Regions from separate parts of the Oceanospirillum sp. genome, predicted to be linked through region 1. Evidence: predicted binding sites of a transcription regulator. Region 1 holds the regulator's gene; each other region holds the start of a gene.
The links. The regulator PhoB, encoded in region 1, activates phosphate uptake and scavenging genes when phosphate is short. The targets are predictions, from matches to a motif close to TGTCATANNNNTGTCANA.
Positions count from the first base shown of each region.

Region 2: the regulator PhoB is predicted to act here: its motif matches at 6,289-6,306, upstream of AC4GL5_RS03910 (TIGR00153 family protein).
Region 3: the regulator PhoB is predicted to act here: its motif matches at 5,821-5,838, upstream of phbB (acetoacetyl-CoA reductase).

Region 1 is NZ_CEYNZH010000001.1:176,911-184,735, forward strand. Features, by position in the region: gene ubiA (4-hydroxybenzoate octaprenyltransferase) at 1-748, shown strand, start outside; gene phoB (phosphate regulon transcriptional regulator PhoB) at 891-1,580, shown strand; gene phoR (phosphate regulon sensor histidine kinase PhoR) at 1,690-3,081, shown strand; gene AC4GL5_RS00825 (response regulator) at 3,046-3,885, opposite strand; gene cysZ (sulfate transporter CysZ) at 3,893-4,660, opposite strand; gene phoU (phosphate signaling complex protein PhoU) at 4,969-5,691, opposite strand; gene pstB (phosphate ABC transporter ATP-binding protein PstB) at 5,843-6,721, opposite strand; gene pstA (phosphate ABC transporter permease PstA) at 6,919-7,825, opposite strand, start outside.
Region 2 is NZ_CEYNZH010000005.1:74,905-82,729, forward strand. Features, by position in the region: gene AC4GL5_RS03885 (acyl CoA:acetate/3-ketoacid CoA transferase) at 1-1,182, opposite strand, end outside; gene AC4GL5_RS03890 (sigma-54 interaction domain-containing protein) at 1,393-2,850, opposite strand; gene AC4GL5_RS03895 (DUF3087 family protein) at 2,981-3,508, shown strand; gene AC4GL5_RS03900 (ion transporter) at 3,571-4,587, opposite strand; gene AC4GL5_RS03905 (CYTH domain-containing protein) at 4,646-6,109, opposite strand; gene AC4GL5_RS03910 (TIGR00153 family protein) at 6,449-7,123, shown strand; gene AC4GL5_RS03915 (inorganic phosphate transporter) at 7,171-7,825, shown strand, end outside.
Region 3 is NZ_CEYNZH010000012.1:67,430-75,254, reverse strand. Features, by position in the region: gene AC4GL5_RS07860 (DNA recombination protein RmuC) at 1-1,210, opposite strand, end outside; gene AC4GL5_RS07855 (ATP-binding protein) at 1,302-3,347, opposite strand; gene AC4GL5_RS07850 (hypothetical protein) at 3,445-3,744, opposite strand; gene AC4GL5_RS07845 (hypothetical protein) at 3,714-4,253, opposite strand; gene AC4GL5_RS07840 (inositol monophosphatase family protein) at 4,318-5,175, opposite strand; tRNA gene AC4GL5_RS07835 (tRNA-Met) at 5,565-5,641, opposite strand; gene phbB (acetoacetyl-CoA reductase) at 5,896-6,633, shown strand; gene minC (septum site-determining protein MinC) at 6,758-7,453, shown strand; gene minD (septum site-determining protein MinD) at 7,532-7,825, shown strand, end outside.

The DNA.
Region 1 (7,825 bases):
CGTACCGGATTGGGACGTTCTGGTGATTTTTGTTCTGGGTGTTTACAGCATGCGGGCTGCAGGCTGCGTCATTAACGACTTTGCCGATCGAAAAATCGATGGTCATGTGGAACGCACCAAAGCACGACCGTTGGCTACAGGCGACGTCACTGCGAAAGAGGCGATAGCACTCTTTATTGTGCTGGGACTGATCTCATTCGGGTTAGTTCTGATGACCAACCCGCTGACGATTCTACTGTCTTTAGGCGGGATCATGCTCGCTTTTATGTATCCCTTTATGAAACGCTATACCCATCTGCCACAGGTTGTACTGGGGGCCGCGTTCTCCTGGGCCATTCCCATGGCCTATGCCGCGCAGACCAATAGCGTTCCGGTTGAAGCCTGGCTACTGTTCACCGCCAAAATGCTCTGGACCGTCGCTTACGACACTCAATATGCCATGGTCGATCGTAACGATGATGTCAAAATCGGAGTCAAATCCACCGCCATTCTGTTCGGCGAACTGGACCGGCACATTATTGCGTTACTGCAGCTGCTGGCCGTTATCGCGCTGCTGATTGTTGCCGCCGAAAAAGGGTTGGGGCCTTGGTTTTATACCGGGCTTACCGCTGCTATTGCGCTGTTTGTCTATCAGGCAAAACTGACGTTCCACCGCAAAAGAGAAGCTTGTTTTAAAGCCTTTCTGAACAATCACTGGGTTGGGATGCTTATTTTGCTGGGCATTATTCTGGACTATGCTCTGAAGTAACCCGCATCTGACGAATCAGAGTTCAGCTGCCGGTATCCGCAAGAAGTTCACACAAACGTCATCATGTCATCTTATTGTCATATTTACTCGCTGTAATAACGGTATTACTGATGACATAACCGACTTAGACGGGAACACGGAAATGACAGGAAAAACCGTCCTGATTGTAGATGACGAAGCCCCGATCAGGGAAATGATCGCGGTTGCCCTTGAGATGGCAGACTACACCTGTCTGGAAGCAGAAAATGCTCAGCAGGCCCATGCGATGGTAATCGACAAACGCCCGGACCTTATTCTTCTGGACTGGATGATGCCCGGAACCAGTGGTGTCGAACTGGCCCGCCGCCTGAAACGCGACCCGGTCACCGCGGAAACACCGGTAATCATGCTAACCGCCAAAGGTGAAGAAGATAACAAAGTTCAGGGGCTGGAAGCCGGGGCAGATGATTACATCACCAAGCCCTTTTCTCCACGGGAACTGGTTGCCCGCTTAAAAGCTGTTCTGCGCCGGACTACGCCTAAAGGTATTGAAGACCCGGTTAATGTGGATGGCCTGATTCTGGATCCGGCCAGCCACCGCGTCACCTCCGATGGCGAACCACTGGAGATCGGCCCGACAGAGTTCCGTCTGCTGCAGTTCTTTATGACTCACCAGGAACGGGCGTACACCCGTAACCAGCTGTTGGATCAGGTATGGGGCGGTAACGTGTATGTTGAAGAACGGACCGTCGATGTTCATATCCGTCGCCTGCGTAAAGCACTGGGGGATAAACATGAACAACTGATTCAGACGGTACGCGGGACAGGTTATCGTTTTTCCGTTAAGGTCTGATACCAGAGCAATCAACTGCTGAACACTGAAACGGCCTGATCTGTCACTGCGGATCAGGCCGTTTTCCCAATGGTTCAGCTTCCACGGGCAAGAAGTAAGGTAATCGCTTGTGACTCCAATCTGGCAAGCTGAACTCACACGGATCGTTTACATCGCCTTGTTTGCAGCGGTCATTGGCTGGCTTTCAGGCTCTATCGCCTGGGCGCTGACATCCGTGATGGGAATCTACATTGTTTTCGCACTGCGCTTTTTACAACGCCTCGACTACTGGCTGGAACACAATGCCAATGAAGAGCCACCGGAAAGCTGGGGCATCTGGGGATACCTCTTCGACAAGATGTATCGCCATCAGCGTCGCTACCAGCAACAACAACAGCGTCTGACAGAAATTATCAACAAAGTACAACGCTCCAGTGGTGCGCTGCGTGATGCCGTTGTCATGATTGACCAGCACGGCTGTCTGGAATGGTGGAACCGTGCCGCCGAGGGTCTGCTCGGTTTTCGCTCGCCCTCAGATAAAGGTCAGGCCTTAACCAACTTACTGCGGGATCCACGCTTTATCAGTTATTACGACAAGCAGGATTATCAGGACCCTCTGGTACTGACTTCACCCATGGATGATAACCTGATGCTGGAGTACCAGATCACCATTTTCGGCCGCAATGAGCGACTGATGCTGGTGCGTAATATCACCCGCCTTTATCGCCTGGAACAGATGCGCAAAGACTTCGTTGCCAATGTATCTCACGAGCTGAGAACCCCTCTGACGGTGATCAACGGCTATCTGGAAACCTTTGCCGATTACAGTGATCAGTTACCACCACGCTGGGGACGCGCGACCAACCAGATGCAGCAACAGTCCCGGCGCATGCAGAATATTATCAATGACCTTCTGCTACTTTCCCGACTGGAAACCACCGATATCGAAGGTCAGCAACAACATATTGAAATTGGCGTTATGCTGGAGAGCATCCGCCAGGATGCCGAGTTACTCAGCGGCGATAAAGAGCACGTTATCCGGATCGACCTGCACACTCAGGCTCAGGTTGTTGGTTCTGAAAACGAACTACGTAGCGCTATTTCGAATCTGGTGTTTAATGCCGTGAAATACACACCGCCCGGATCAACGATCAGTATGACCTGGCAGGAACTTCCGCAAAGCACAGGGGCCGTTCTGATTGTTGAAGATAACGGTGAAGGTATCGACGCCCGCCACTTGCCACGTCTGACGGAGCGTTTCTACCGGGTCGATAAAGGACGTTCTGCTGAAACCGGGGGCACGGGCCTCGGACTGGCGATTGTGAAGCATGTTCTACTGAGGCATAACGCCAAACTGGATATTAAGAGTGAAGTCGGTAAAGGCACACGCTTTACCTGTATTTTCCCCGACCTCAGGCTGGTCTGGCCAGGGGAGGGAGCCAGACAGCAACTTGATGCGCCGGCCCGCAGTCCTGAACTCTCAGACCTAGCTGCTCAGTCGGGCGATGATTTTCGACAGTAACTGCCCTGACTTCGGGTCCATATCGATAAAACGCACACCAACGTAGACCGCTTCTGCGTTGGTTCGTTTTTCCTGGGCCTGCAGCATGATCACGCTGCCTTTAGTGGTCAGGCGCATCTGCTGCTCACCCTGACCGGCGATAAAACCGACGGACAGCTCTTCAAACAGTTCAGGAATAGCCTGCCCTCTTTTAGCCATAACGACGACTTCCTGAGTGTTCAGCTCACGAATCACCACCGGAAGTTTATTCTCCCCGAACATCAGCATCGCCTTGCCCCTGACACGACGGGGACCCGATGAAGAAGAGGGTGCGTGCTGCATACCTTGCTTACTGGTCAGTACATCAGCCATGCTTCCACCGCCCATAACCCGGTTGCGGCGATTCATGATCTCAGCAAGCTCTTCACGGGAGATGATTCCGGACTTAACCAGATGTTTGGTTACCTTATTGATCAGCTGGTCATTGTTGAACGGCTTAGTCACATAGTCTGTTACACCATGCTGAGCAGCCTCCACAACGTATTCTTTATCCCCAAGGGAGGTCACCATGATAAAAGGCGCATTTTTGTTGCGGCTGTCATCATGTTCACGTAACCAGCTTAACAACTCGATACCGGACATCTCCGGCATCTCCCAATCACATAGCACCAGATCGAAGCGACCGACTTCCAGTATTTTTTGGGCCTTACGGCCATCCTGAGCGGTTTCTACTTCAAACTGGGGATATTCTGCCTTTACCGCTTTAACCATCAGGTCACGGGTAAATTTGGCGTCATCAACAACAAGTATTCGGGCGGTTTTCATAATTCTCTCAGATATCCTTCATGCCAGTCGGTAGCGCAAGTGCTTCATCAGGATAGATGGACACCTGCCGGACCCAAAGCCAGGTTGCACCAGCAACCGCTGCCGGCATAAAGATCAGGTTGATGAAGGGGACAAACATCAGCAGATAGCACACCATTCCAAAACTGAGCGAGTGCCACCAATTCTGCTTCAGACGCCGCTGCATCGCATGAAAGTCAATTTTATGGTTATCCATCGGATAGTCCATATACTGAACAGACAGCATCCAAACTGAAAACAGGAACCACAAAACTGGGCTTATCAGATTAACAACGGGTATAAAACTGATAATCACAAGCAAGAGAACCCGCTTGAGGAAAAACCACTGTTTCTGCAGCTCTCGCTGCAACGAACGTATCGCCATTTCAGAGAAGGTCTCAGCAGGAAAGCTAACCTGGCCATTCCGCAATTTGAGCTCTACTTTCTCCGCTAAGAGGCCATTAAAGGGAGCAGCAATCAGAGCTGTGGTGGCGTTAAAGCCATAGACAACAAACCCCAGAATCGCAACCAGCGCCAAAGGCCACAGCAACCAGCTCATAAAACTCAGCCAGTCCGGAAGAGTAGCGACCAGACTGTCTACCCAGCCACCCAGTAGCCCCAGAACAAACCAGATAAAAGCCGATAAAATCACAATGTTACTTAACAGAGGCACCAGAACAAAACGCTTCATACCCGGTGTAGTGATCAGCCGAAAACCTGCAGCAATGGCAGCGGGGCCTGAAAAGATATGTGTCATAAAACCTCAGTTTAAGCATTAATCATTCAATCGGAAGCAGCCCGATTTACGCACAAAGCTCCCGCAGGGATATTAACTCTACCTGCAAGTGGTAATAAAGTTCCAGCCGATGTTGTTTTGACAAAACAGGGGGGTAAATGACACTTTTTAATCAATCAGGAAGTGGAAATTGACAGTTTTTAGCCAGAGCAAAAAGAAACGCCCAGATACAGAAAAGGAGCCGAAGCTCCTTTTTTGCCATCAAAGAAACCCGTTATACAAGAATTTCGATGAGGTACTGAACAGACAGTATCTGTTATGCCGATAAGCTACTCGTTGCTCAGGCGCTGCTCAATGGTTTCAGGCGATGAGTGACGAACATCCATCCCCTTCACCAGATAGATCACATACTCAGCGATATTATCAGCATGATCACCAATACGTTCTAATGCACGCAATACCCAGATCACATTCAGCACACGGCTGATAGAGCGCGGGTCTTCCATCATAAAAGTCACCAATGCACGCATTGCTGAGCGGTATTCCAGATCCACCGCTTTATCTTCCTGAGCGACCGAAAGCGCCAGATCAGTATCGAAACGGGCAAAAGAGGTCAGAGCATCTTTCACCATATTGCGAACATGATTACCGATATGACGGGTTTCGATATAACCCCGTGGCGGCTCACCTTCTTCTGCCAACTGAATCGCATGACGGGCAATTTTAGAAGCCTCATCACCGATGCGCTCCAGATCTGAAGTCGCGCGGGTTACCGCCATCACCAGACGAAGGTCACTGGCGGCAGGCTGACGACGAGCCAGAATGCGGGTGCACTCTTCATCGATGCTGATCTGCATCTCGTTGATATTACGGTCGTTGGCACGAACCTCTTCCGCAACAGCACTGTCGCCTTCGGTCAGTGCGTAGATGGCGTCCTGAACCTGTTTCTCTACCAGGCCACCCATGGCCAGCAGGTGGGTTTTCAGGTCTTCCAGCTCGTTGTTGAACTGCTGGGAAATGTGATGGCTATGGGTTTCAGTTGTGATTTCCATGGCAATACCTTTATATGCGTTTTAACCCTTGGCCTAGTCTGGAGAGGGGCAAGGGTGAGTTAAAAACCAGTGAGACGTTACAAAATCGATGGTCAAATAACCGGCCAGAAACCGGAAAGCGAAGCTGAAACAGCTTCGCCCGGGTTATCTGTTAACCGTAACGACCAGTGATGTAGTCTTCGGTTTTCTTCTCTTTCGGGTTGGTAAACAGCATATCAGTGTTACCAAACTCAATCAGATTACCCATATACATAAAGGCGGTGTAGTCAGAAACACGCGCCGCCTGCTGCATGTTGTGGGTTACGATAGCAATGGTGAACTTATCTTTCAGCTCATAGATCAGCTCTTCGATCTTCAGCGTGGAGATAGGATCCAGTGCCGATGCCGGTTCATCCAGCAGCAACACCTCAGGTTTTACCGCGATGGTACGGGCGATCACCAGACGCTGCTGCTGACCACCGGACATGCCCAATGCGCTCTCATGCAGACGATCTTTAACCTCATCCCACAGGGCTGCAGATTTCAGCGCCCATTCTACGGTTTCATCCAGCACACGCTTTTTGTTGATGCCCTGAATACGCAGACCATAAGCCACGTTTTCGTAGATGGATTTTGGGAAAGGGTTTGGCTTCTGGAACACCATACCGACACGGCGACGCAGCTCAGCCACATCGACGTTTTTCTGGTAGATGTTCTGACCTTCCATGTTGATTTCACCGGTGATACGGCAGCCATCAACCAGATCGTTCATGCGGTTAAGGCTACGCAGCAGTGTGGATTTACCACAACCTGACGGACCAATGAACGCGGTTACACGCTGCTTAGGAATCGTCATATTGACGTCAAACAGCGCCTGCTTCTGACCGTAGTACAGATCCATATTGCGCACTTCCAGACAGGTCGTTTCCTGTTCCAGAGAAAGTGCAGCACCGTCACCACGGTTCATAGAGCTAATATCGATACTATGGCTTTTGGTTTCGTGTGCGGCTGTTTGATCCTGAGTGCCGGTCACGTTTTGAGTTTCAGTCATATCAGAACCTGTTACTGTGTTTGCCGTTTCAGCATTTACCGGCACTGCGGTAGTTGTCTTTTCAGTCTGAGCTTCCATAGGAACACTCTCTTTAATTCGTTATTCAGTCTAACTGCGTTTCTGCCAGTGGCTAATCGGTTTATTAAGTGCCGCCGGCTTAATCCAGCGGCACAGATTCAATCCGAGGCCAAGCGGAGTTACATCTCCAGAGACTTGTACTTCTCACGCAGATGGTTACGGATAGCGATAGCACTCAGGTTAAGCAGAGCAATCACAATCACCAGCAGCAGTGCAGTGGCATAAACCAATGGGCGGGCTGCTTCAACGTTCGGACTCTGGAAGCCCACATCGTAGATATGGAAGCCCAGGTGCATAAATTTCTGATCCAGATGGATAAACGGATAGTTACCATCCAGCGGCAGACTCGGTGCCAGTTTCACAACACCTACCAGCATCAGCGGGGCTACCTCACCTGCGGCACGGGCAACGGCCAGAATCACACCAGTCATCATGGCAGGGCTTGCCATCGGCAGTACCACACGCCACAGGGTTTCTGCTTTGGTTGCACCCAGCGCCAGAGAACCTTCCCGTACCGAGCGTGGGATTCGGGCCAGACCTTCTTCAGTAGCTACAATCACAACCGGTACAGTCAAGAGTGCAAGCGTCAGGGAAGCCCACATCAGACCCGGTGTACCAAAAGTTGGTGCCGGCAGCGCTTCCGGGAAGAACATCTCATCCACATGGCCACCCAGGAAGTAAACGAAGAAGCCCAGACCAAACACGCCGTATACGATGGAAGGAACACCAGCCAGGTTGTTTACCGCGATACGGATCATCCGGGTAATAAAGCCCTGCTTGGCGTACTCACGCAGATAGACTGCCGCGACCACACCAAATGGCGTTACCAGAATCGACATCAGGATCACCATCATGACGGTGCCGAAGATCGCCGGGAAGATACCGCCTTCCGTGTTCGCTTCGCGAGGCTCATCGCTCAGGAATTCCCACAGTTTCGCACCATAGAAACCCATCTTCTCCATCACACCCATACGGTTTGGCTGATAAGCACGCACCACCTTGCTCAGGGAAACTTCAACTTCACTG
Region 2 (7,825 bases), on a different contig from region 1:
GATATTGATAAAGCCACCGGCACCTGCCAGCTTAGGGCCAAAACGGCTGACATTCACATGTCCCTCCGGGCAGGTTTCCGCAAGTCCCAGAAAGGCCTGATCCAGACCGCCGCCATCATAGAAGTCAAACTGAGCCGGTTGATCCACAACCGAGGTCGCATTGGTTACTGCGCCAAAGCTAAGACCGCTGGCGGGCTGTCCGCCGATGCCACCGGGTTCAACGCTGAGGGTGAAACTGCTGAGCAGGCCTTCTTCGGCTGCCACCTGTGACACCATTTCCGGCATGCCGATGCCCAGATTGATCACACCGCCTTTTTTCAGCTCAAGCAGCGCACGACGGCCGATCACCTTACGGGCATCCAGTTCGACCGGATTGACCTGTGTCTGAGGTACGCGGATTTCGCCGGTGTAGGCGGGGTTATAGCTCTCAGCAAAGGTTTGCGGATGATCTTTCGCCGGGGCAACAATAACGTAATCCACTAGGCTTGCCGGAATACGCACCCGATCCGGTGTCAGCTGATGTTGTTCGGTCAGACGTTCCACCTGCACAAAGACTTTGCCGCCGCTGTTATGCACCGCCTGAGCGATAGCAAGACCATCAAGGGGCAGGGCTTCCCGCTCCATGGAGATATTACCTTCAGCATCTGCCGTAGTGCCGCGAAGCAGCGCCACATCCAGCGGGAAGCTTTTATAGAACAGGTAGTCCTCGCCATTAATCGGCATCAGCTGTACATGATCTTCTTCGCTGACCTGATTCACCTTGCCGCCATCCTGTCGGGGGTCGACAAAGGTGTGCAGGCCAACGCGGGTCAGAGTGCCGGGTTTGCCTGCTGCGATATCTCGATACAGATGACAGATAACCCCCTGAGGCAGATTGTAGGCGGCAATCTCGTTATTCATCGCCATACGGCCTAGTCCCGGCGCCAGTCCCCAGTGTCCGCCTAACACCTTCTTCACCAGACCTTTGCGGGCAAAGTGATTGAGACCCCGGGTTTGAGCATCACCCTGACCGGCGGCATAAACCAGAGACAGGTTGTTGGGGTGTCCGGTTTCCAGAAATCGCTGCTCAACCGCCTTGGCCAGTGTTTCGGCAAAACCGATGCCGATAAAGCCGCCGGTGGCGATTGTGGCATTGTCGTCGATGAGTTGGGCCGCCTGTTGGGCGCTGATTAACTTATCCATTGTGATAACTCTCAGATTGTTTTTGTTTTTCAATTTTGAAAAGTAAAAAAGCAGGCTCTTTCTGAGCCAGATCTGGAGTCAGCTATTACAAGGTTTGAGCCAGCTTGATAAAGTCCTTTAAAAACAAATGGTTAGGTGATTTGGTGGCTGAGGGCTGTACGATTTTTTGTCTAATAATTGCCAGGGGTGTCCACAAGGTTAGACAGTTTCTTATTTTTCAGACATTTTCTTGTTTTGCTGGCACCGTTTCAGGTGGTTATAAAAGGTAGCCCTTGAGATACCCAGACTTTTCGCTGCTGCGGTACGGTTGCCCTGATGTTGCTGCAGTGCCTGCTCTAATAGCTGACATTCATGACGTTGCTGCAGAGTCTTCAGGTCGGTTGGGGCTGGTTTTGAATCTGGCATCGGAACTGTGCTCTGTTCAGCCGGATCGGCTGAGGCCGGATTCAGCTGGTTGAGCGTTGAGATCGGGTCATCGGAACCCAAATCCTGTGGATTGATCTGCTCGCCTTCAGCCATCACACAGGCACGTTCTAAGCGATTGCGAAGCTCCCGTACATTGCCGGGCCAGTGGTAGCGGTTCAGCCAGTGAAGGGCGGAGTCCGACAGCTGGAGTTCCGGCAGGTGGGTTTGTTTCTGAATATCCGCCAGCAGGTGCTGAGCCAGCAGAGCGATATCTCCCTGACGCTGGCGCAGGGGCGGCAGATGAATCGGCAGAACATGCAGCCGGTAATAAAGGTCAGCACGAAACTGTCCCAGTTCCACCAGTTCTGCCAGATTCTTTGAGGTGGCGGCGATAATACGCACATCAACACTGATCAGTCGGTTCGACCCCAGCGCTTCTACTTCCCGCTCCTGAAGAACCCGCAACAGCTTGGCCTGCATCGCCAGGGGCATCTCTGCAATCTCATCCAGAAACAGGGTGCCGCCATCCGCCAGCTGGATTTTGCCGATCCGCCCTTTGCGATCTGCTCCTGTGTAGGCTCCGGCTGCTGTGCCGAATAGTTCAGCTTCTGCCAGAGGTTCCGGCAGTGCGGCCATATTAATACCGACAAATGGGGCGTTATGTCGGGGAGATGCCTGATGAATCCCCTGGGCTAACAGCTCTTTACCGGTGCCGGTTTCACCCAGCAACAGCAGGGTGGTATCCAGTTGTGCCGCCCGTTGCGCCTGACGTTTCATCTGGGTGATCTGAGGGGACTGACCAATAATGTCATCCAGCTGATAACGACTGGTACGCAGCAGGTTTTCTTTTTCAAAGTGGCGGCGCAGACGGGCAAACTTATCAAACAGAGGCTGAAGTTCATCCAGATCGTTATGAAAGATCAGCCCAAGCGCGCCGACAACGTCACCGGCCTCATTTCTCAGGGGCAGGCGGTTTACAACACACCACTGATTGTTAATCTCCATCAGGTCGACAAACATGGGTTTGCCGGTCTGTACCACTCTGGGCATCTGGGATGAGGGCAGGAGTTGTTCGACCGGTAGTCCGGCGGCATCCAGAGTATCCGGCAGATCCAGCAGTTTGCGGTAGGCGTCACTGATCCAGACGATGCGACACTGGCGATCGATGACCAGCGAGCCCTGACAGGCATGGGTCAGCTGCTCCAGCAAGATATGGGAAGCGTGATCATTGGAGAGCAGGTGCATCAGGTTTTTCGGTGTCATCTGTCAGTACAACCTTGTTAAGCCTGTGTTTTATCGGATCGGGAAACCTTTACTGGGTGCCGCCATCAAATTAGGGCTAAAATAGCACGGCTGATTAAGAGGTGGCTATTTCGCCAGCGATGAGGGAAACATGCAGATACAAGAGATTGATAAACAAGAGTATTTAAAACTGAGTCGGAAAGTCAGCGTTGTTCTGATTATCTGCTTCGCGGTAACGGCGATGACCAGTGGGCAGTTTCTGGTGCTCACCTGGGGAAATCCTGACGGGGGAAATTTCTACCTTAACCTGGCAGGCGTTCTTGTGGGGGTTCTGATCACCAGCCTCGTATTTTCTTTCTATAAAAATGATCCCCGACTGACAGACCTGCTCTATGTTTTTCGTCTGAAGCGTATGCTGGCGCGAATCACCAACCGGATGCATAAGCTGAAAAAAGGGGTTGCGGCGGATGATGAGGATGCACAGCGGATTTTACGTTTTTACTATGAAGGTCTGATGCAGGTCTACTATCTGGAAAGTAATGAATACGGTCACTCAGAGCTGGTCAAAGAGCGTGATATTTTCATTGAGGGGTTATCGGAAGCGCTTAAAGAGGAAGCGTTAGCAGACCTTCAGCCGGAATTTATCGAAGCAGTGGCCAAGCGTTACGGGGATAAATAGTTGTTTGGTTCGACATGATAACGGCCTGCCGATGCAGGCCTTTTTTGTATCAAGGGTTTGGGTCAGACTGGCTTCTGCCCGGTTGGCGGATCGTCGTGCTCTCCCGGCGTTTGCTTTTCATCCTTGTGGTTGCTTTCGTCATTCTTGTTGTTACTTTCTTCGTCCGGGTCAATATTCTGCCTGTCCGGTAGCGGCATAGGCTTCAAATGACGGCTGCGACCATCCCGGCGGGACAATTCTGTGCCGCAAAGCTTGCAGTAGTCCGCATCCGCATCATGACCTTCTTCGCCACAACCCTGGCAAACCAGATGCATATGCCGTTTCATCGTATTCGAAAGCTCTACGGTCACAATCCCTGTAGGGACCGCAATGACCGCGTACCCCATGATCATTACGATTGATGAGAGAAACTGACCAAAGTTACTCTGAGGTGTGATATCTCCGTAGCCAACGGTTGTCAGGGTCACAATCGCCCAGTAAATGCTACGGGGAATGCTGGTGTAGCCGTTATCCGGGCCTTCAACCACATACATGATAGAGCCAAAAACGGTAACCATGGTGAGCACCGTAAAAAGAAATACGGTGATCTTGCGGCGACTTGCTTGCATCGCTTTGGCAAGTGCTGCGGCTTCCCCCACATACTGAAACAACCGTAGCACCCGAAATACCCTGAGCACCCTTACCAGTCGGACAACCAGCAGTACTTCGGTACCGGCAAAAAAGAGGCTGAGATAGGTCGGGACAATGCAAAGCAGATCCACCAGACCAAAAAAACTGGTGGCGTATTTGAGGGGCTTGCCAATGCTATACAGGCGCAGCAGGTATTCGATGGTGAAGATGACGGTGAAGCACCATTCAATAATGTAGAGTTCTTCGTGCCAGTCGTCATGAATGGCCTGAACGCTGTCCAGCATCACCAGAGAGACACTCAAAAGAATACAGATGATCAGGGCTATATCGAAACCTTTAGCCAAGGGGGTATTGGCTTCAAAGATAACGTGATAAACCTTCTGACGCAGTCCTTGCTGTTCAGGTTGATCGGGAGTTTCCGTAGCGTTTGTTTTTTGATCCGCAGCCATTGTAGGGTCGCTTATACCGTTCGATAGATATTTGAGGGGAGCGGGCTCCCATCCGACATCAGCGCAGCAGGTTTTGCTGCAGACTGTTAAAGGTCAGTTCGTGACGACCCAACTCGAGAATCAGCTCATACTGATCATCCTGATTCCGGTTGATCAGTTGCTGATCAATGCCGGTTGCTCCCTGCTGCTCCAGCTTCAGAAGTGCCATCTCTTCTGCCATCAGTCCGCTTAAACGGCTGATGCCTTTCAGCAGTTCCTGTGCTTGCTGTTGCAGGTTTTTCTCCCCGAGGGAGGGGACCGGATACTGGTAATGAATCCAGCGATCCAGATGGAGCAGTGGTGCTTGCTGACGCAACCAGAGAACCTTGTCTGTTGGGTAGCGGGGCAGATGAACCCGGCTTAGCAACGACTGAAAAACCGTTTCTTTGTCAGTGAAAGGCGTTTGCGGTAATTCCCGTTTCAGCAGATAGAGCCACTGCATCACTTCCAGCAGGGTCTGGCCAACCCAGGGCGCTGTCATAAGGCGTTGATAGTTTTCGTTTAAAGCGGAAAAATCAGCACAGTTTCTGAGTGCATTCGGGCAGTTTTCCAGTCGTTCCCAGCTGGTTTTCTGCTGATGCAGGGTCGCCAGATATTCCAGTGAATAGCTGAGCATACGCATCTTGTATCTCAGTGCCGTCGGGTAATACAGTGTTTCGGGAATATTTGTCTGGCGACTCAGGTGGAGGAGGCACCAACGCAGCTGACGCAGACTGTCATAAAGCTTATTCAGTAGTGCCCAATTTCGATTAAAGGCCAGCTGTTCCCGGAGTGCTATAAACTGATCCAGTTCGCTTTGCGCGGTTCGAATCAGTCCCTGGACATCATCAAAGGCGGGAATGCGCGACGGAGACAGTCCCGCTTTTTCAGGGGCAAAAAGCCGAAAACCACGTTGTGCTTTGCTGATATTGCTGACCAATAGAGGCACTTCATCTGAAAGGTCGTGGGCTACCAGAAACAGCAGATCGGCATCTCCGGATTTCAGTTCCAGCTCAATTTCACTGATCGGGTCTTTTTTACCCTGAGCGATCACTTCGCCCTGATCGTGTACGAGTTCGATCTCGGCCTGAAGGTTTTCATGGCTGATATTCAGCATCCAGCGCTGGCGGGTAAAGTTCGTTTCGAAAGCTGGCTGCAGGGTTTCTTTCAGCTGCTCTGCATTCAGCGACGCAGGCCAGCAGTCGGTGTCGATCAGGCTAAGATCCAGCTCGGGCTTGCTCAGTTCCCATTCCCATTCACCGCGTTCATGCAAACCACCGCTACCGCTGCCACTGGTTTTCAATGTTTGAATGTACTGGTCGCCGGCTTTTCGGATTCGTAGAGCTACCCTGGATTGATTCAGCATCAGATCCGGAGTGTCGAAATAGATATTTTTCAACGCCTTGGTATCAAAGCTGGTTGCCTGTCCCAGCACCGGATGCTGACGTAAAATGATGCCAGCCTGAGCAGGTATCGTCAGTTTGAGTTCAATTTCCTTGGCCATGGCGTCCTCTTGGGGGTGGTAATTTGGTGAACCCTGCCATCTGTCAAATGAACAATCACTGCAGGATATGAAGCATCTGCCGAGTATACCAGCCTAATACCAGAGTGCAGCGGCAATATGATGCGGCAGAATATCGTGCTTCCGGTTTCGTAATAAAAAATGTCGGCATCCCAGCGCTCTGTAATAAAGCTGTCATATAACCGACATATAAATTGCGTGTATCAAAAAATCATGACAGTTGGGTCAACAAAAGATGACAAAACTGGGATTTTTTTATGACATGGCGAAAAACAGCTCTTATACTTTCGCGCAAATTCATACTCCAAGGCAGAAACCCACATGAGTAATCCATTTTCCAAGCTCTTTGGGCGCTCACCCTTTGGTCCTATGCAGGATCATATGTCCAAATCGTTCAATTGTGCAGAGCAGTTGATTCCGTTTTTTCAGGCAGTGTTGGCAGAAGATTGGGAACAGGCTGAAAAGCTACAGCAACGGATCGCTGTTCTGGAGAACGAAGCTGATGATATGAAAACAGCAATCCGTACCAATATGCCGGATAGTTTATTTATGCCTGTGCCTCGTTCCGATCTGCTTGAACTGCTGACCGTTCAGGACAAGATCGCCAACAAAACCAAAGATATTGCCGGCATTATGCTGGGCCGAAAGATGAAGATACCGGCTGGTCTTGCTGACAGTATGGTGGCTTATGTTGAGATGACAGTGAAGGCTGCGGAACATGCGACCCGCGCTTTGCATGAGATTGATGAGTTGATTGAGACCGGTTTTGGTCGTCATGAGTCTGAACTGGTTAAGAAGATGATCGGTGAGATTGATGTTTGTGAACATGAGGCTGACAAATTGCAGGTTGGTCTGCGTGCTCAGTTGTTCAGTCTTGAAACCGAGCTGCCTCCGGTTGATGTGATCTTTATGTACAAGATTATCGATTGGATTGGTGATGTGTCAGACCGCGCTGAGCGTGTCGGCAGCCGTTTACAAATTTTGCTGGCGAAATAATAACGCCGGTAGTAACCACCTTATATCTGACAACAAATGGTTATTTTATGTCGATTCTAGCTCAGTACGCCGATGTCTTTATTATCCTGGCCTGTGTGTTTGGTTTCTTTATGGCTTGGGGTGTAGGCGCCAACGACGTGGCAAATGCCATGGGAACCTCTGTTGGCTCTAAAGCGATTACCATTAAGCAAGCCATTGTGATCGCGATCCTGTTTGAATTTGCCGGTGCCTATCTGGCCGGTGGTGAAGTAACTGCCACCATCCGTAAAGGCATTATCGATCCGGGACTGCTCGCCGGAACCCCGGAACTGCTGGTATACGGTATGCTGGCTTCTCTGCTGGCTGCCGGTATCTGGCTGCTGGTGGCCACACACTTCGGTTGGCCGGTATCTACTACTCACTCTATTGTGGGGGCTATTGTTGGTTTCGCCGCTGTGGGCATCTCCATGGATGCTGTCAGCTGGGGTAAAGTCGGTAAGATCGCTGCAAGCTGGGTGGTCTCCCCGCTGCTGGCCGGTACTATCGCCTTTATGCTCTTCCGCAGTGTTCAGGGGCTGATTCTGGAAAAAGACGATCCGTTTGCTAACGCCAAACGCTACGTGCCTTTCTATATGTTCCTGGTGGGTTTCATCATCGCCATGGTGACGCTGCTGAAAGGTCTGAAGCATGTCGGCTTACACCTGTCATTTGCTCAGGCTGCGC
Region 3 (7,825 bases), on a different contig from region 1:
AGTCGAGGCTGCGAACCCCTTTCAGCTCGCGGTAGTCTTTGGCAGACAGCCCTTTGATGTGGCTGCGGATGGCGGCAACGTGGGCTTTCAGATACTGCTGGCGTTCGGCTTTATCTTCGCTGTTGTGAAAGGACTCGTAGGCGTTGAGGGAAACCTTGGCATCGATAATGACATCTTTGTTGTCCGGCAGATGTACGATCACATCCGGCTGATAGAGCTGGCGTTCTTCATCCCGTCGGCTGGCCTGCAGTTCGTATTCGTGACCTTCCCGCAGGCCGGATTCCTCCAGCACCCGCTGTAGAATCAGTTCGCCCCAGTTACCCTGGGCTTTTTTGTCGCCTTTCAGAGCCTTGGTCAGGTTGAGGGCTTCCTGACTCATCTGCAGGTTCAGGGCTTTCAGGCTGTGGATCTCCTGCTTGAGCATGGCGCGCTCCTGCGCCTCTTTGCCGTAGCTGTCCTGTACCTGCTGGCGGAACTGGTTAAGTTGATCTTTAAAGGGATTCAGCAGGCTGGTAAGGGTTTGCTGGTGCTGATGGTTCAGGTGTTTGCTCTTGTCATCGAAAATGCGGTTAGCGAGGTTTTCAAACTGCTGGCTGAGTTTCTGTTCCGCGCTGTTCAGGATCTGAATTTTCTCCTGAGAGGCTTTCTGCTCTTCTTCTAAACGGGTGCGGGTGGTCGCGAGTTGTTGTTCCAGTGTCAGCAGTTGCTTCTGTAGCTGGCTGATCTGCTGATCTTTAGCCGCTAGCTGGCTTTGGCTGCGTTCCACCACTTCATGCAGGTTATCCAGCGTGGTTTGCTGAGCCGTGCTGTCCTGTTCCACGCTTTGCCGGCGCTGTTGTTCCTCTTCAAAGCGTTGTTCTATGCGGGCCAGTTTCTGTTGCAGCTCTTTGGTGTAGTGGCTTTGTGCCTGGGCATCGGCGATCTGTTGGCTTTGACTCTGCTGCAGTTGCTGCAGGCGGTTAAGTTCGGCGTCGCTAGTTTGCAGGCGCTGACGCAGGTCGTTGCTGGTTTCCTGTGTGTGTTGCTGCTGCAGCTGCATCTGTTGCATGGCGGACTGATAGCGCTGCTGAAGTTGCTCTGCCTGAACGTCCAGCTCACGCGCCAGCTGTTGCTGGTGACGATTACGCAGGATGGCGACACTGATAAGAGAACCTGCCAATGCAGATATCAGTAACAGTGAAGGTAAAAGAAGATTGGAAAGCGATGACATAGCCGGATGCACCTGATGCAGATAACGATCCGGCTAGTATAAGAAATCAAACTATATTTTTATACAGTATTTATTCGACCGACGGCTTCATTCAACTGCTGCTGACGGCAATCAGGTTTTCCTGCTCCATCTGCAGCTGTTCAATAATCAGCAGCAGCTTGTCCATCGACAACGGCTTGGTGAAGTATTCTGCAAAGCCTGCCTGCAGGTGCTGGTTAACGGTCTCTGGCTGAGTGTCCACCGCGATAGCCACAATAGGAATTGTTGCCGTTTGCGGGCTGGCCTGCAGAATTTCAATCACTTCCAGACCACTCAGGTCGGGCATGTCGGTATTCAGCAAAATCAGATCCAATGGATGCTTCTGCGCTAAGTCCACGGCGTAACTGGCGTTATTTTCGGTAAAGAGACGTATATCGTCCCGGCTAAGCAGGGCGTTTTCCAGCAACTGAAGATGAATAGGGTCGTCATCCACACACAGAATATTAAAGCGATGGCCTTTTTCGTCATTTTCGGGGTTTTTGCGATTATCCGGCAGATCAATCCAGAAGATGCTGCCGCCCTCAGGATTAGGCTTATAGCCAATCTGGCCATGCATCATTTCTGCCAGTCGTTTACAAAGCGCAAGGCCGATACCGGTGCCTTCTACATTGGTGCTTTCGGCCCCCAGACGATTGAAAGCCTGAAAAAGGTCCTGCTGTTTCTCTTCCGGGATGCCAACGCCGCTATCCACAACCTGAATGCGAACAAAGCCTTTATCCGCTGGTTTAAGGCAAATACTGACATGACCACTCTGATGATTATATTTAATGGCATTAGAGAGCAGATTAAACATCACCTGACGTAAGCGAACCCGGTCCGCAAGAATCTCCTGATCCGGGTTGGCGGTCAGATCCACATCAAGCTGCAGATTCTTTTTCTCGGCAAGTGGCTGCACCATTGCGAGACTGCTTTCCAGCTCCTGGGCGACGGAAATAACTTCGGTGTTCAGCCGAACCCGACCGGATTCAATACGGGCAAGGTCAAGGATATCGTTGACCATAGCCAGTAGATGGCGACCTGCGATATGAATTTCGCTGACAGACTCTTTCTGGTGCGATTCCATGGGCTCATCCTGCAGCAACTGAGTAAAACCCAGAATCGCATTCAGAGGGGTGCGCAGTTCATGACTGACACTGGAGAGAAGATTGGACTTAGCCTGACTGGCTTTTTCGGCTTTATCCCGGGCTTCAATTAATGCCTGCTCGGTCAGGCGCTTGTTGATTCCCATCCCCAGGACATGCACGATGCGGTGGATAAAGGTGCGGTTCTCGGTCGTACCCAAAACACGTTCCGGCAGGTAGAGCAACAATACCGAAGGCTGCCCGGCATGTTGCAAAGGCACAGCATAAGCCACGTGATCCTGCTCAATCAGGCAGTGCGTTTGTTCTTCAGGATTCATGGGCAGAATCTGTGGCGAGCCCTGATCAATTACCTTCTGGCACAACTCCAGGGTCATCGGAATTTTGATACAGGGATTGTTGGCACAACCACCGTGCTGAATCTGAGGTTTAAGCCCGATTGAGGTCGGCTGATAAAGAGCCAGAAAGCGCCACTGCCAGTTATGATGATGCATGATTCGAGCCTGAGACTGGCCCAAATATTCATGCATGGACACGCTATCAAGACTCAGCGCCATTAGGATGCTCAGCGAGGACTCTTCCTGCGCTTTACGCTCCAGATAGTGCTGCTGCTCATAGGTGACGGTCAGGTCTTCATAAAAAGCGACATAGTGGGTAAAGCGGTCATGATCATCCCGTACAGCGGTGATATTGACGTGATGGGGAACGTCCCCATTGCGGGTTTTATTCCACATTTCACCTTCCCAGAATCCCTCATCTTTTAGCCCGAGCCAAAGCTCTTTGTAAAAGTGGTCGCTATGCTTCTCTGATCGCAACATACGAATATTGCGCCCAGCCAACTCCCTCAGCGCATAACCGGTCAGATCACCAAAGGCATCATTGGCTTTGATGATAATGCCGGAGCGATCAATGATCGCAATAGGCTGATGTGAATTGAAAGCTGTTGCCAGCAATCTGATCTCTTCCGATGAAATATCCGTATCCGCAACGGCGAACATAGCTGCCTCTGGCTGGGTCATTGTAAGACCTTATATCTTATAGGGACTAAAGCTCTTTTGTCATACTTAAATTACTTGTTATCAGATCACTCAAATCGGGCACCCAAAAAAGCGGTCGCTATTGTGTCTGAAGCTGATGCTCCAGAGCATTGACCAGTGCCGTGTTTTTCTCGCTGTTTACCGAAAAACTGTTTTCATTCTGGTAAAGGCCAAACTCGTTGCCCTTGTAGGAGAAGTACTGATAACCAATATGGCGCTCGTCCAGCAGATCAATCAGGTCGTTGATCCAGCCCAGCGCATTCTTTGAGGAAAAATAGTCATCATTCTTCTGGCCAAACTCACCAATGCTGAAGGGGTATTTCTGAAACAGAGGGCGGTGCTCTTCGATCAGATCAAATAGCCCCTGAACAGATGCCATTCATTGCCATCCACCAGAATTCTGCTGATATCGGTGTAATCCGGCGTTGTACCGGTAATCATTGAAAGGGTGTAGGTTCTGCTCAGGCTTTCACTGGCATCAGGCTGTTTCAGATAGCCACGAATGATGTAGGTTTGCCCCGCCTTAAGCGTAGTATCGGCAGGTTGGTGAAGCAGGTGCTTAGCACCATAATAGTTCGCCTGTCGTTGCGTGATGCCAAGAGATTGACTACCGCTACGGGCATAGTTTGAGCGGGGTGCGGTGGTGACACCGTATGAATACCAGTCCGTATCCGGACTTTCAAAGCCAAAGGAAAAGCTGCCCACAAGCTGTTCACTGTTAAAGGCTGATGAATCCGGATCAGATTCTGAGGTATGCGGCTGGTCATCCCCACCGGAGCTTCCACCGCCATCGGAACCACCACAGCCACTAAGTACCGCGCTAAAGGTGCCGACCAAACAGAAAAACACAACGCCTCTGACAAAATTCTTCACGGAAATCCCTTCCATTTAGCGCTTCAATTCACTCGATGACAGCAACTGTATCATTCAAAAGCCATCATAGAGAGTATCCTTATGTAGCTTTCTGTGATGCAGCTTTTTCTATGTTATCGCTCAATAAGGCCTGCAGTAGCGGGTAAAGGGCCGGATTCGCGACCAGCATCTGATCACCATAGAGAGAAGGGGGAACATTATCCGGACAGCCATCGAGATGGCCCGCCAGAGCTCCCGCCTGAAGGGCAATCAGCCGGGCAGCGGCAAAATCCCACGGTGAAACCGTCTCGTAGTACCCATCTAACCGCCCCGCCGCCACATAACAGATATCGATAGCGGCAGATCCCATACGGCGGATATCCTGACAGTTATTCAGCACCTGATGCAGGCGCGGCAACAGCGTTGGAATCAGAGTCTTGTCGTACGGAAAACCGGTGGCAATCAGAGCTTTCTTCAGCTCGGTGGTTGTACTGACCTGAATCTCTTCTCCGTTGAGTTGGGCGGGCTCGCCTGCGACGGCTGTGAACATCTCATCAAGAAAAGGGTTATAGACCACACCGACTTTCACCTCACCCTGTTCAGCAAAGGCGATGGATATCGCAACCTGCTGCAATCCATGGGCGTAATTTACGGTGCCATCAATGGGGTCGATGATCCAGATGGACCGCTTCAGCGTTTCAGTATCCGAGTAATCCGGTGACGACTCTTCCGAGAGAATACCGTGATCAGGAAAAGACAGCTGTAACAGCGCACGAATCATCTGGTCCGATTTCAGGTCGGCACTGGTCACCAGCTCGTGACCCTCTTTGTAATCCTGCGAGAAGCTTTGCTCCTCTCGGGACCTTCGAATCAGATCACCAGCCTGACGGGCGATGGCAACAGCCTGGCTCAGATATTGCTGTAACTCAGAAGGCTGACTCGCGTTAGATGTTTCCACAATAATGCTCCATCTGCTGGCTTTCGTGTTGTGCGATACAAAGACTCTGCTAACACTGACGCTAATATTAAGTAAATCGCAATAAGACCTAAAGACCGTAAGCTGACAATACTGACAGGAAACAATCAGTTAGCTCAATTATAAGGCTCGATATGCTGCGCTGCATGGTGACCAATCGGTCATATTGTCTTGTCGCAGCAGGATAGGTTTGATAGCGTACCGGGCCAGTAACGCCATAATATTGCGAAGGTTATTCCATTGTTGCGTGCCAGATTAGGGAACGGATAAGCACAATGAGAACCAAAGGAGTGCAGAGGGGAGCGAATGAGGATGTCAAAATTCAGGCATAAAAAAAGCCAGACTCCGAAGAATCTGGCTTTCTCTGAATTTGGTAGCGGGGGCCGGATTTGAACCGACGACCTTCGGGTTATGAGCCCGACGAGCTACCAGGCTGCTCCACCCCGCATCAGATGCAGTGCATTATAGAGCTAAATAACTGAATGTCAAAAGTTTTTACGCCAAAAACCAAAATAAACAATTAAAAGGCGTATTTTGACGATCACATATGGATTTTGCCCATCCGGGCGCAATGCTGACTTAGCTGTCGGTTTGAGGCCCGGATAGTTCGGCAAAACCCTGTTTTGCTGTCACGGTCTTGTCACCGTGTATCCGTAAAACAGGGAATGCGAGAGCGACATCTACAAGCAGAGGGAATGTAAGATGAGTAAAAAGATCGCCTTAGTAACAGGAGGTACCGGAGGTATCGGTACCGCAATTTGCCGTAGTCTGGCCAATGATGGCTATCAGGTTGTGGCGGCCTCGACTAACCAGGAAAAAGCACAGGCTTGGAAGGAATCCGAAAAAGCCGCTGGTTATGACGTCGAGACCGTTCACATCGACGTCGGTGACTTTGAATCCTGTCAGCAGGGCTGCAAGCAAGTTGCTGAAACCATGGGGCCCATTGCGGTGTTGGTTAACAACGCCGGTATCACCCGTGATGGTTTCATGAAGAAGATGAGTTGGGATCAGTGGCATCAGGTACTGCAAACCAACCTGGACAGTGTTTTCAATATGAGCAAAGCCTGTCTCGATAATATGCTGGAAATGAAGTTTGGCCGCATCATCAATATCTCTTCGATTAATGGTCAGAAGGGTCAGATGGGGCAAACCAACTATTCAGCTGCCAAAGCCGGTATGCACGGCTTTACCAAAGCGCTGGCTCAGGAAACCGCCCGAAAAGGAATCACCGTCAACACCATCTCTCCAGGCTATATCGCCACCGATATGATTATGAAAATCGACGAACCGATTCGTAATCAGATTATGGAAGGCATCCCGGTGGGGCGTTTCGGTAAACCGGAAGAGATTGCGCGAACCGTTTCTTTTCTCGCCGCTGAAGACGGTGGCTTTATCACAGGTGCCAATTTAGCTGTTAATGGCGGTCAGCACATGTGTTAACCGCCTGATCCGATGAAAAGCCGGCACCTGCCGGCTTTTTTTGCATCTGTTACCGGATCATCCTGTATAATTATCTTAGTTCACATCTTTTTAAATATTTAACGGCAAATTCAGTGAGTTTTCTGTGCGACCAAATCAGCGGGAACAACAGGCGGCATTTCAGTTTAAAGGGGGTAATCTGACAATTACCACTCTGGAGCTGATGACAACAGACTGTTTAAAAATCGAACAGGAATTAAGCCGTCAGACTCAAAAAGCACCGGCATTTTTCCGTCAAACTCCGGTTCTGCTCTCTTTTGATCAATTGGAAGAACGCCCGATTGCTCTGGAGATGATCGTTGATGCTTGTAAGAGAAACGGCCTGATTCCTATCGCAGTACGCTGTGCTCAGGAAGGGATTAAAAAGTCCGCCTGGGCTTTAGGATTGGGCTGGTTTCCACCGTTAACCGAACGTCGCCTGAAAGAGGTCGAGAAAGAAAAGGGCTGTATTCAACGCCTGCCGACCCGCTTTGTTCGTGGCACCGTTCGCTCTGGTCAGCAGATTTACGCCAGCTGCGCTGATCTGGTCATCATTGGCGCTGTCAATGAGGGGGCTGAAGTGATTGCCGATGGTAATATTCAGATCTGGGGCACACTCCGTGGCCGGGCGATCGCGGGAGCACAGGGCGATACAGAAGCGAAAGTACTCTGTCAGCAGCTCAGAGCGGAACTGGTATCCATTGCCGGTGTCTTTCAGACGTTTGACACCTGTGAATGGCCGAAAAAGAGTGAACGGCCGATTGAACTGCATTTAGAAGATCAGAGCCTTGTTATCCTCTGATCTCAACCTTATTTAACACTGCTTAATAGAACCGATATCTGATGGAAATAAAAAATAATATTAAAGGGGGAAGGACCCGTGGCTAAGGTAGTCGTGGTAACGTCCGGAAAAGGTGGTGTTGGTAAAACCACCAGCTGCGCATCAATCGGAACCGCTCTGGCCATGCAGGGTCATCGCACGGTTCTGATCGATTTTGACGTGGGCCTTCGTAATCTGGACCTGGTGATGGGCTGTGAGCGTCGGGTCGTTTATGATCTGATCAACGTCACCACAGGTGAGGCCAAACTCAGCCAGGCGCTAATCAAAGATAAGCGTTTGGATGGTCTGTTTATGCTACCTGCGTCTCAGACCCGGGATAAAGATGCACTGACC